One region of the Pseudoxanthomonas sp. F11 genome, then DNA from elsewhere that is predicted to be linked to it. Evidence: predicted binding sites of a transcription regulator. Region 1 holds the regulator's gene; each other region holds the start of a gene.
What was found. The regulator FliA, encoded in region 1, starts transcription of late flagellar genes. The targets are predictions, from matches to a motif close to TAAAGTTTNNCNNNCNNNGGCCGATAA.

Region 1 (3,270 bases):
GCTGATGGAAGACTACGGCTTCGACGCCGGCATCACGCGCGACATCGCCCTGCAGATTCCCGCCGACACCGAGGCCCATCGCGGTCGCGGCCTGATGCTGGGACTGCTGTCGAAGAAGTTGCCCGTCACCGAGGCCGATCCGCTGGAAACCGGCGGCGTGGTCGCCCTGGTCGGCCCCACGGGGGCCGGCAAGACCACCACCATCGCCAAGCTGGCGGCCTGCTTCGCCCAGCGCCACAACGCGCGCGATGTGGCCCTGGTGACCACCGACACCGTGCGCATCGGTGGCCGCGAGCAGCTGCACGGCTACGGCCGCCAACTGGGCATCGCCGTGCACGAGGCCGACAGCGCACAGGGTCTGGCGTTGGTGCTGGAACGCCTGCGCGACTACAAGCTGGTGCTGATCGACACCGCCGGCCTGGGCCAGCGCGACCGCAACCTGGTGGGCCAGCTCAACTGGCTGCGGGCGTCCGGCCAGGTGCAGACCCTGCTCTGCCTGCCGGCCAATTCCCATTTCGCCGACCTGGACGAAGTCGTCCGCCGCTTCAACACCGTGCAGCCGCAGGGCGTGGTGCTGACCAAGCTGGACGAAACCGGTCGCCTGGGCAGTGCGCTGTCAGTGGTCGTGGACCACCAGCTACCGATGGCCTGGGTGACCGACGGCCAGCGCGTGCCCGACGACCTCCATCGCGCCAACAGCGCCCACCTCGTGCTGCGGCTGGACCAGCTGCGCCGCGAAGCCGACGAACCCTGCTCGACCGAGGCCACCCATGTCGCCTGACCCCCTGCTGCAGACCAACCCCCGCAGCACGCCTCCCCTGCCCGGCGCCTTCCATCCGGTGCGCGTCATCGCCGTGACCGGCGGCAAGGGCGGCGTGGGCAAGACCAACGTATCCGTGAACCTGGCCGTGTCCCTGGCCGAAATGGGCAAGCGCACGCTGCTGATGGACGCCGACCTGGGCCTGGCCAACGTGGACGTGCTGCTGGGCCTGTCGCCGAAGTTCACCCTGGCCGACCTGGTCGCCGGCCGCTGCCAGCTGGAAGACGTGCTGCTGGAGGGCCCCGAGGGCCTGATGGTGGTGCCGGCGTCGTCGGGTTTCCGCCACATGGCCGAACTGACGCCCGCCGAACACGTGGGCCTGGTCCATGTGTTCTCCGAACTGCAGCGCGCGCTCGACGTGATGGTGGTCGATACCGCCGCCGGCATCACCGACAGCGTGCTGACCTTCTGCCAGGCCGCGCAGGACACCGTGGTGGTGGTCTGCGACGAGCCGGCCTCGATCACCGACGCCTACGCCCTGATCAAGGTGCTGGCGCGCGAACGCGGGCTGGACCGCGTGCACGTGATCGCCAACATGGTGCGCGACCCCAACGAAGGCCGGAAACTGTACGAGAAGCTCGCGCGTGTCTGCGAACGCTTCCTCGGCGACGTGGCCCTGCACTACCTGGGCGCCGTGCCGCAGGACGACTGGCTGCGCCGCGCCGTGCAGCGCCAGCAGGCGGTGGTGAAGGCCTATCCGGGCAGCCCGTCGGCGCGCGCGATCGCCGAGATCGCCCGCACCACGGCGCGCTGGCAACCCCCGGTCGGCGCCCGCGGCAACGTGGAGTTCTTCGTGGAACGCCTGATCCAGCGCGGGGTGGCCGCATGAACACCGCCGCCGCCCAGTACCGCGCGGTGCAGCGCACCGCCGCCAACGACGTCATCGCCCAGCATGCCGACCTGGTGCGCCGCATCGCCCACCATCTGGCTGCCCGCCTGCCGGCCAGCGTGGAGATCGACGATCTGATCCAGGCCGGCATGATCGGCCTGCTGGAAGCCTCGCGCAGCTACGACGCCGAACAGGGAGCCTCGTTCGAGACCTACGCATCCATCCGCATCCGCGGCTCGATGATCGACGAGATCCGCCGCGGCGACTGGGTCCCGCGCTCGGTGCACCGCCGCGCCCGCCAGGCCGCCGCCACCGTGCGCGAGATCGAGCAGCGCACCGGCCGTGCCGCCATCGCCACCGAAGTGGCCAGCGCCATGGACATGCCGCTGCCCGAATACCTGCGCCTGATGGAGGACGCGGCGCGCGGCCAGGTGCTGAGCCTGGAATCGCACATCGACGACCATGGCGAACCCAACACCGCGCGCACCGGCGGTCCGTCGCCGCAGCAGCACCTGGAACGCAGCGAGTTCCGCCAGCAGCTGGTCAAGGCGATCGGCCAGTTGCCCGAGCGCGAACAACTGGTGCTGTCGATGTACTACGAGCAGGAGCTCAACCTGAAGGAGATCGGTGCGGTGCTCGGCGTCAGCGAATCGCGCGTCTGCCAGATCCACGGCCAGGCCATGGTGCGCCTGCGCGGCCGCCTGCAGGTGTTCGAGAAGGCGGACGCGGGGCTGGGCGACGACGAGTGACCCCGGACGATGCATACCTGTAGGAGCGCCCCCGGGCGCGATGCTCTTGCTCGAATTCCTGGGAAAAGCATCGGGCCCGAGGGCGCTCCTACAAAGGCGACGTCGCTGGCTCCCTAAACCTTTCCCTACCCCGGCCGATATCGCCACCAGACCCACCGTCCACGCAGCACCGGAGCACCCGTGACCAACAAGAACATGCGCATCCTGATCGTGGACGATTTCTCCACCATGCGCCGCATCATCAAGAACCTGCTCAACGACCTGGGCTATACGAACACCGCCGAGGCCGACGACGGCAGCACCGCGCTGACCGCGCTGGCGCAGGGCAGCTTCGATTTCGTGGTCACCGACTGGAACATGCCGGGCATGACCGGCATCGAACTGCTGAAGGCCATTCGCGCCGACGACCGCTTCAAGACCCTGCCGGTGCTGATGGTCACCGCCGAAGCCAAGCGCGAGCAGATCATCGAAGCCGCGCAGAACGGCGTGAACGGCTACATCATCAAGCCCTTCACCGCGCAGACGCTGGAAGAGAAGCTGGGCAAGATCTTCGAGCGTCTGGGAGCGGCCGCCTGATGAATGCCGTCGCCGATGTGGGTACCGCCCGCGCCGCCCTGGTGGAGAAGCTGCAGCACGCGCTCGACGCCCTGGAACAGGGCGACGAAGCCGGCTGGCGCCAGGAACTGGACGCGATCGCGGCCTGGCGCACCCAGCCCATGATGCAGGGCCTGGGGCGACTGGCGCGCGAACTGGCGCAGACCCTGGGCGAACTGCCCCCCACCGGTGCCGGCGAGCTCGACGACGCCTGCGCGCGCCTGGACCACGTGGTCGAGATGACCGAACAGGCCAGCCACACGACGCTGGATCTGGCC
Region 2 (3,270 bases), on a different contig from region 1:
GATGCGGCCGTTGTGCTTCTTCACGATGCCGTAGGAGATCGACAGCCCCAGCCCGGTGCCGCTGCCCACCGGCTTGGTGGTGAAGAACGGATCGAAGATGCGCTGCAGGATCTCCTCGGGGATGCCGTGGCCGCTGTCCTGGATCTCGACCCAGACCTCGTCGCCCTCCACGCCCGTACTGACGGTGATGGTGCCGCGCTCGTCGATGGCATGGCTGGCGTTGAGCAGGATGTTCATGAACACCTGGTTCAATTCCGACGGCCGGCACTGCACCAGCGGCAGCTTGCCATAGTGCCTTTCCAGCGTGACCTTGTACTTCAACTCGTTCCAGACGATGTTGATGGTGGAATCCAGGCCGGCATGCAGGTCGGCGGATTTCCAGCTGTCGTCGCGGCCGGAATAGGAGAAGTCCTTGAGGTTGCGGACGATGGCGGTGACGCGCTCGATGCCCTCGCGCGACTCCGCCATCAGCTGCGGCAGGTCGCCGGTGATGAAATCGATGTCGTAGCGCGCGCGCATCTCCTCGATCTCGGGCAGCATCGCCTTCGGGTCCGGCAGGCGCAGCGCGCGCTCGTAGACCTCGATCAGCGAGAACAGGCTGTGCAGGTATTCCTGCAGCGAGCCCAGGTTGGAGTGCACGTAGCCGATGGGGTTGTTGATCTCGTGCGCGACGCCTGCCGCGAGCTGGCCGATGGAGGCCATCTTCTCCGACTGCACCAGCTGCTCCTGCGCACCGGCCAGGCGCACCAGCGTCTGCCGCAGCTGCGCGTGGCGGCGCTGCAGCTCCTGCTGGCGCGCGTGCGCCTCGCTGACGTCGTGGAAGACCACCAGGCAGTGTCCGCCGCCGGGATTGTCGTGGAAATAGGCGCGCACCTGCAGTACGAGGCCGTCGTCCAGGCTCAGGTCGCCGTTCCAGCGGCCATCGGCGCGTGCCGTGGCGATCGCATCCGCCGGCAGCAGCCGGGCAAGCGCGGCCAGCGCATCGTGTTCGTCGTTCACCAACGCCAGCGCGGCGGCGTTCGCATGGAGGGGGCGCGCATCGCCGCGACAGAGGAGGTAGCCGTCATCCATCAGTTCGGCCAGCGCCTTCAGGTCGGCGAACGTCGGTATGTCTTCCGACGCACAGGCGTGGGGGAAGGGATTCGGGGATGGGGCGGTGGCCACGGACGCATCGGACGGCGGCGACGGGGCGCCAGTATCCGGCGCGCCTTGGGCAGCGGCAAGGTGCGATGTCGCAGTTTGCGGATCGGGCACCGGGCTCAGGCGACCGCGAGCGGGCGCGGGGCGGACAGCGTGGACGTCTGTCCCTGCGCATCGTAGGCGCCGCTGCTTTCGGCGCGGCCGAGATGGCGCAGGGCCCAATTCACTTCTCGCCGGCGGCGCGCCAGCAGGATGCCGTTGGCATGGTTCATTTCGGCCAGTTCGGTCAGGCGCCCCTGCAGTTCGTCGGGGAAACCGTAGCCCGCGGCGGCCGCTTCCAGCGCGCGCAGCGCATCCAGCTTTTCCTGGGTGCACCGCACCAGGCCTTCCACGTCATGTTCGACGATGGCGCGACGCTCCTCTTCCAGGGCCGCGGACAGTCGCTGGAGGGGGGCGTGCGTCATCGTGATCAGCCGCCGAGCTGGTCTTCCAGGCCGAGCATGCCGTCGGCGATGGCTTCGGCGTTGATCGTGTACGTGCCGGCCTGCAGCGCTTCGCGCACGGCCTGCACGCGGGCGTGGTCGATGGCCGGCGCGGTGGACAGCTCGCGCTGCATCGCCTGCAGGCTGGTGGCCTCACCGGTCAGGCGCAGGCTGTCGCCGCCGGCGCTGGCTTCCACCGGCCGCGAACGTTCGGCACCCGCCGGCGCGACACGGCCGCCTACGGGGCCCGTGGTGCGTACGGCGGCAGGGGGAGTGCCTTCGATTTTCTGGCTCATGTTGGTTCACCTGTAACAGGGTTCATCGAGGTTATCGGCTGGGACCACGCCAACTTTAGTGACGGATTCCACAATTCCGCTGAAGGCCGGATGGTCGACGGCTTTTCCACCCAGCGTTGGTATCGGCGCCCCGACGGACAACTTGAGGGGCCATTGAGATTTCTTTTCAACGGCTGACCCAGACGTCGCCGCCCGGCCCCACCACGCCCTGCACCACGCGGTGGGACGAGAGGTTTTCCACGGTCACCCGTTCGTTCTCGCCGGCATCGCCCAGCGCCTTGCCGACCACGCGCACCTCCACCCCGCCGCGGCGGGACACCAGCGCGACGTTGTCGCCCCGGCGGATCAGGCGCTGGGCCACCAGGTCGGTCGCCGACAGCACGGCACCGGCCGACAAGGTGCGGCGCGCGACGCGACCGACGGCCTGGGCAGGATCGGCCACGGCCGCACCGACGATGCGTGAGGCATCGCGGGTTTCGGGAATGAAAGCATCGGCGGTGATCGTTTCGCCCGGTGCGATGCCGCGGCTCAGCACCAGTACCGTCTGGCTGCGGCGTACGCGCACCGGCACGAACAGGCGCCAGCCATCGGGACAGCCGACCTCCACGCTGTTGCTGGCCTGGACACGTGCGACCAGCGCGGCGCCACAGCGCGGCAGGCGCAGGGCGGGATCGAGCGTGGCCTCGGCTTCACTGCCGGCAGGCAAGGCGCCGAGAGCGGCGGCCTTGATGCTGTCGACCGGCTGGAAGTCCGCGGCCAGCACGGCGCATGCGGTCAGACCGCCGATCAGGGCGGTGGTGAGGCGCAGCAGCATGGGCGGGCTCCGTCGGTTCATCGGCGGGGAGGTTGCAAGGGATGTGCCAGCAGTGACCCCTCTCCCTGCGGCGACCGAAGGAAGTCCCTGTGGGAGAGAGGGGTTGGGGTGAGGGGCAACGAAGCCCGTCCCGGTCGATCAAAGGCAGTCTCGCAACCTGCACCATTCAGTCGACGCGCTCACTGCGAACGTGCAATGCGATTGAATCCTTCCGAGTGGGTCAGTGCTAGGTCGGGCTTGGCGCCGCTCGCCGCGGGGGCCCTACTTTTCTTTGCTTGTGCAAAGAAAAGTAGGCAAAAGAAACACCCCCCGGCGGTCCGCCCGCCGCACGCGGCGGGTTCGCATTCACGACGGGAATTTTCGGCCAGGGCATCCTGCCCTGGCCGAAAACGGCGCACATCCATGTGCGCCGCCCTGCGGGTTTTACCCGCCGTGACTGCCGGACCTAAGGGGCCCCAGAAGCCCGCACGGACAAATCCGGCACGCACGCCGTTGCCCTGGCTCTTCGGGTTCCCCATGAGGCACGGCGAGCGGGCCG
Region 3 (3,270 bases), on a different contig from region 1:
TCGCGCAGGATGGCGAAGCCGCCGTAGCTGGAACGGTCGGCCGGGATCTGCGTGGTGTCGGCCCAGGTGCCGCTGACATAGCGGAAGAAATCCGTGCCCGGCCTGGCCTGGCGGTCCATGCCCGCCGTATCGATGCCCCAGCTGCCGAAGCGCCTGGCCGCGATCGTCGTGCCGGCGGCGGCCGTGCCGCCTGCGTCGGCTCCGGCGAGCAGCGACTGCAGCGTGCAGGCGTCATCCAGGCACGCGCGGTCTTCGTGGGCTGCCAGCGGGGCTGCGGCAGCCAGGGCCAGCAAGGTGGCGGCGGATAGCAGGGTCTTCTTCAAAGCGGATCTCCGTGAACGGGTGCGGGCACGCGGCCCGCGCAGGCGTGTCCGCAAGGATACCCGCGTCACCGGGATCGGCCCCGTGCCGGAAGGAATAGCGAAGGCATCCGCCCCGCCCGCCACCGCCCGACGCGCGCTGGCGAAGGCGGCGCTCAGGCGGCATCCGCCTGCGCCGCACCTTCCAATCCGGCGCTGGCCTGTGCTGCCGCGGTTGCCAGAACCCAGGCCAGCGACCCCATGGCCGCGGCGCCCTGATCCCGTTGACCCGCCAGCGCCTCGATGACGGGCGCGGACAGGCCCCAGGCGCGGGCGATGGCACCGCCCATGCGGGGAGACCAGCGCTGGAACAGCCGCCGCAGCGAGATCGCATCGGGCAGCGCGCCACCGGTATCCGCGCAGGCATCGCGCAGCGCCTGCACCACCACGATCGCACCCAGGCCCTGCTGCAGGGCCGCCAGTTGGGCAGCGAATACCTGTTCCCTGCCGCTGGGGCGCGCCAGGCCGGCGGCGATCACCGCCGTATGCTGCGTATGGTCCCAGATCAGGTGCGGCAGGCGCCCGAACACGCCGCCCTCCGCACGCATCACGGGCTGCATCAGCGCCACGGCCACGAGATGGCGCAATCCTTCCACGCCCACCACCGCCACGGCACGGTCCAGGCTTTCGATCGCCGCGCCATGCCGACGGTACAGCGCGCTGTTGGCCAGCTTCAGCAGATTCGCCGCCAGCGCCGGATCGCGCGCGATGATGCCGGCGATGTCGCGGCCCGAGGTGTCCGGATCGTTCAGGGCACCCAGCAATTGCGGCAGCAGCTGTGGACGCCGCGGCAGGCGCTGCGGGTCGTCGGCGAAACGCGCGAGCGCGGCCCTGGCCGCGCCGATGATGGGCAGACTCTCCTGGGGCGCCAGCGTGGGCACGCCCTCCAGGCCGGCGAGTCTGAGCAAGGTGCCCGCCCATTCCTCCGCGACCTCGGTCCGCTCGCCGCTCCCCGGCGGCTGGCCCTCTTCACACGCATTCGCCCGCGAGGCGGAAGGCGGTCCACTCGACCGCACCTGCCTCCACCAGCGCGTCATCTTCTTCAGCAGTGGCACGGCAGCCGCCATTCTTCTCCGGTTCGACGCCGTTCTATCGGCCGACCGGTGCGGGACTTGAACGCAGTGAACGGTCGTCGACGACACGTGCTCACACCCTCATTACGTCCGCTTCGCACGCTGCGCACGTTGGTGAACGCTTCCTTCGCCCGGTCACGCGATGTTGATGCCGCGTGCGCCACGGTGTCGTGCACGGGCACCGTGCCCTGTCCAACACATCCCCCAAAGGAGTTCTGATGAACACGCAAAAGAAGATCCAGCACAGCCTCAACGATCTGATCGAGATCGCCCGCGACGGCCACGACTTCTATACCGAAGCCGCAGGCAAGGTGAAGGATGCCGAACTGTCGGCGTTGTTCATGCGGATCGCAGGCGTCAAACAGGACATCGTCACGCGCCTGAGCGCGGTGGTGGCGTCCGCGGGCGGCAAGCCCGCCGAGCACGGTACGATGGTGGGCAGCATGCAGCAGTTCTACGGCAAGGTCCGCGCCGCACTGGGCGACACCACCTATGGCTACGTGGCCGAACTCGAAGAGTCCGAGGACCGCCTGCTGAAGGCCTTCAACGAGACCATCGGCGACGAGGACACCCCCGCCGCCGCGCGCGCCGAAGCGCAGGCGCTGCTGCCCCGCGTGCGCGAATGCCACGACGTCATGCGCGACCGCAAGCAGGTACTCAAGCGCGCCAGCTGATCCCTGCACGGCCTGAGAAAACAGAAGCCCCGCATCGGCGGGGCTTCTGCTGTGCCCATGACAGCCGCTCACGCATCAGCGCAACTGGCTGTCTTTGCTGCCGCGGCGGTTGTAGGTCGCGGCGCCCTGGGCGTCGGCGTCCGCCGCCTCCTGACAGGTCACGCACAGCCTTACGCCTGGGACCGCCTTCTGCCGCGCAAGGGGAATCGGCTTTTCGCATTCCTCGCATCGGGTCAGGCTGGGGCCCTTGGGCAAGGCACGACGCGCGCGTTCGATGCCGTCCTTGACGGTCGCGTCGATCTGGTCCTGCACGGCGCCATCGCCGGCCCATCCGGTTGCCATGGTCGTCTCCTCATGGATCCTGGTCGCCGGCCCAGCTTACGCCGCCGTCGACCCCGGATCTTCACGAAGCAGGATGGGGTCGCAACCGCCCCGCTTCAACCGTGCGCCAGCGCGTAATCGATCGCCGCCACCACCGCCGCCACCTGGGCATCGTTGCACTGCTGCGGCGTGGCTTTCGGGCTGTCGGGATAGACCTCGGTGATGGTGGTGTAGCGCGCATCGGTGATGCCGGTGCACAGGCCAAGCGACCTCACCGGATACTCGATGACGCCGTCGGCCACCACCGGCGAACCGATGATCTGGCCCTGCGCGTCGGCCGGCGCGATGTGGGTGACGGCGGCGACCGCGGCGATCACCGCGCGCTGGAACTCCGGCTGCCGTCGCTCGCTGTCGTCCACCAGATAGAACCCGTCCGGGATCCCGCCCGGCTCGAACGGCTTGCCGTCGCGCGCGGCCAGCGCGGGCCGGAACTCGGATTCGTCGCTGTCGGTGGTTTCATGCAGGTCGATGTGCATCAGTACCCGTTCCCTGAGCGGCGCGACCAGCGCGATCAGCGCCGCCGACTCCTGCGCAGGACTGTCGGCGCGGAACGAACGGTTGGGATCCAGCGCATCGGCATTCCAGCGATGGATGCGCTCATAGCCCCACGGACTGACGCACGGCACCACCAGCAGGTTGGCCCTGCCCGCGTAGTCGCCGGCGCGCTGTTCGAGGAACTGCAGCGCACCATGCACGCCACTGGTCTCGTAGCCATGCACGCCGCCGGTGACCAGCATCGTGGGCAGACCGTCGTCCCAGTCGCGGCTGCGGGCGGCGTACAGC

Region 2: flgM (flagellar biosynthesis anti-sigma factor FlgM) is a predicted target of FliA. The motif match lies at 1,950-1,976, and genes of this name have one in related genera.
Region 3: V8246_RS15830 (HDOD domain-containing protein) is a predicted target of FliA. The motif match lies at 1,449-1,475, and genes of this name have one in related genera.

The regions. Positions count from the first base shown of each region.
Region 1 covers NZ_JBANLZ010000006.1:180,876-184,145, forward strand. Annotated here, with positions in the region: gene flhF (flagellar biosynthesis protein FlhF) at 1-781, shown strand, start outside; partial or broken gene V8246_RS16890 (MinD/ParA family protein) at 837-1,649, shown strand; gene V8246_RS16895 (RNA polymerase sigma factor FliA) at 1,646-2,398, shown strand; gene cheY (chemotaxis response regulator CheY) at 2,594-2,974, shown strand; gene V8246_RS16905 (protein phosphatase CheZ) at 2,974-3,270, shown strand, end outside.
Region 2 covers NZ_JBANLZ010000004.1:400,605-403,874, reverse strand. Annotated here, with positions in the region: gene V8246_RS14715 (ATP-binding protein) at 1-1,071, opposite strand, end outside; gene V8246_RS14710 (flagellar protein FlgN) at 1,260-1,604, opposite strand; gene flgM (flagellar biosynthesis anti-sigma factor FlgM) at 1,610-1,918, opposite strand; gene flgA (flagellar basal body P-ring formation chaperone FlgA) at 2,085-2,732, opposite strand.
Region 3 covers NZ_JBANLZ010000005.1:245,314-248,583, forward strand. Annotated here, with positions in the region: gene V8246_RS15825 (M13-type metalloendopeptidase) at 1-323, opposite strand, end outside; gene V8246_RS15830 (HDOD domain-containing protein) at 476-1,267, opposite strand; gene V8246_RS15835 (PA2169 family four-helix-bundle protein) at 1,651-2,106, shown strand; gene V8246_RS15840 (DksA/TraR family C4-type zinc finger protein) at 2,182-2,448, opposite strand; gene V8246_RS15845 (M14 family metallocarboxypeptidase) at 2,544-3,270, opposite strand, start outside.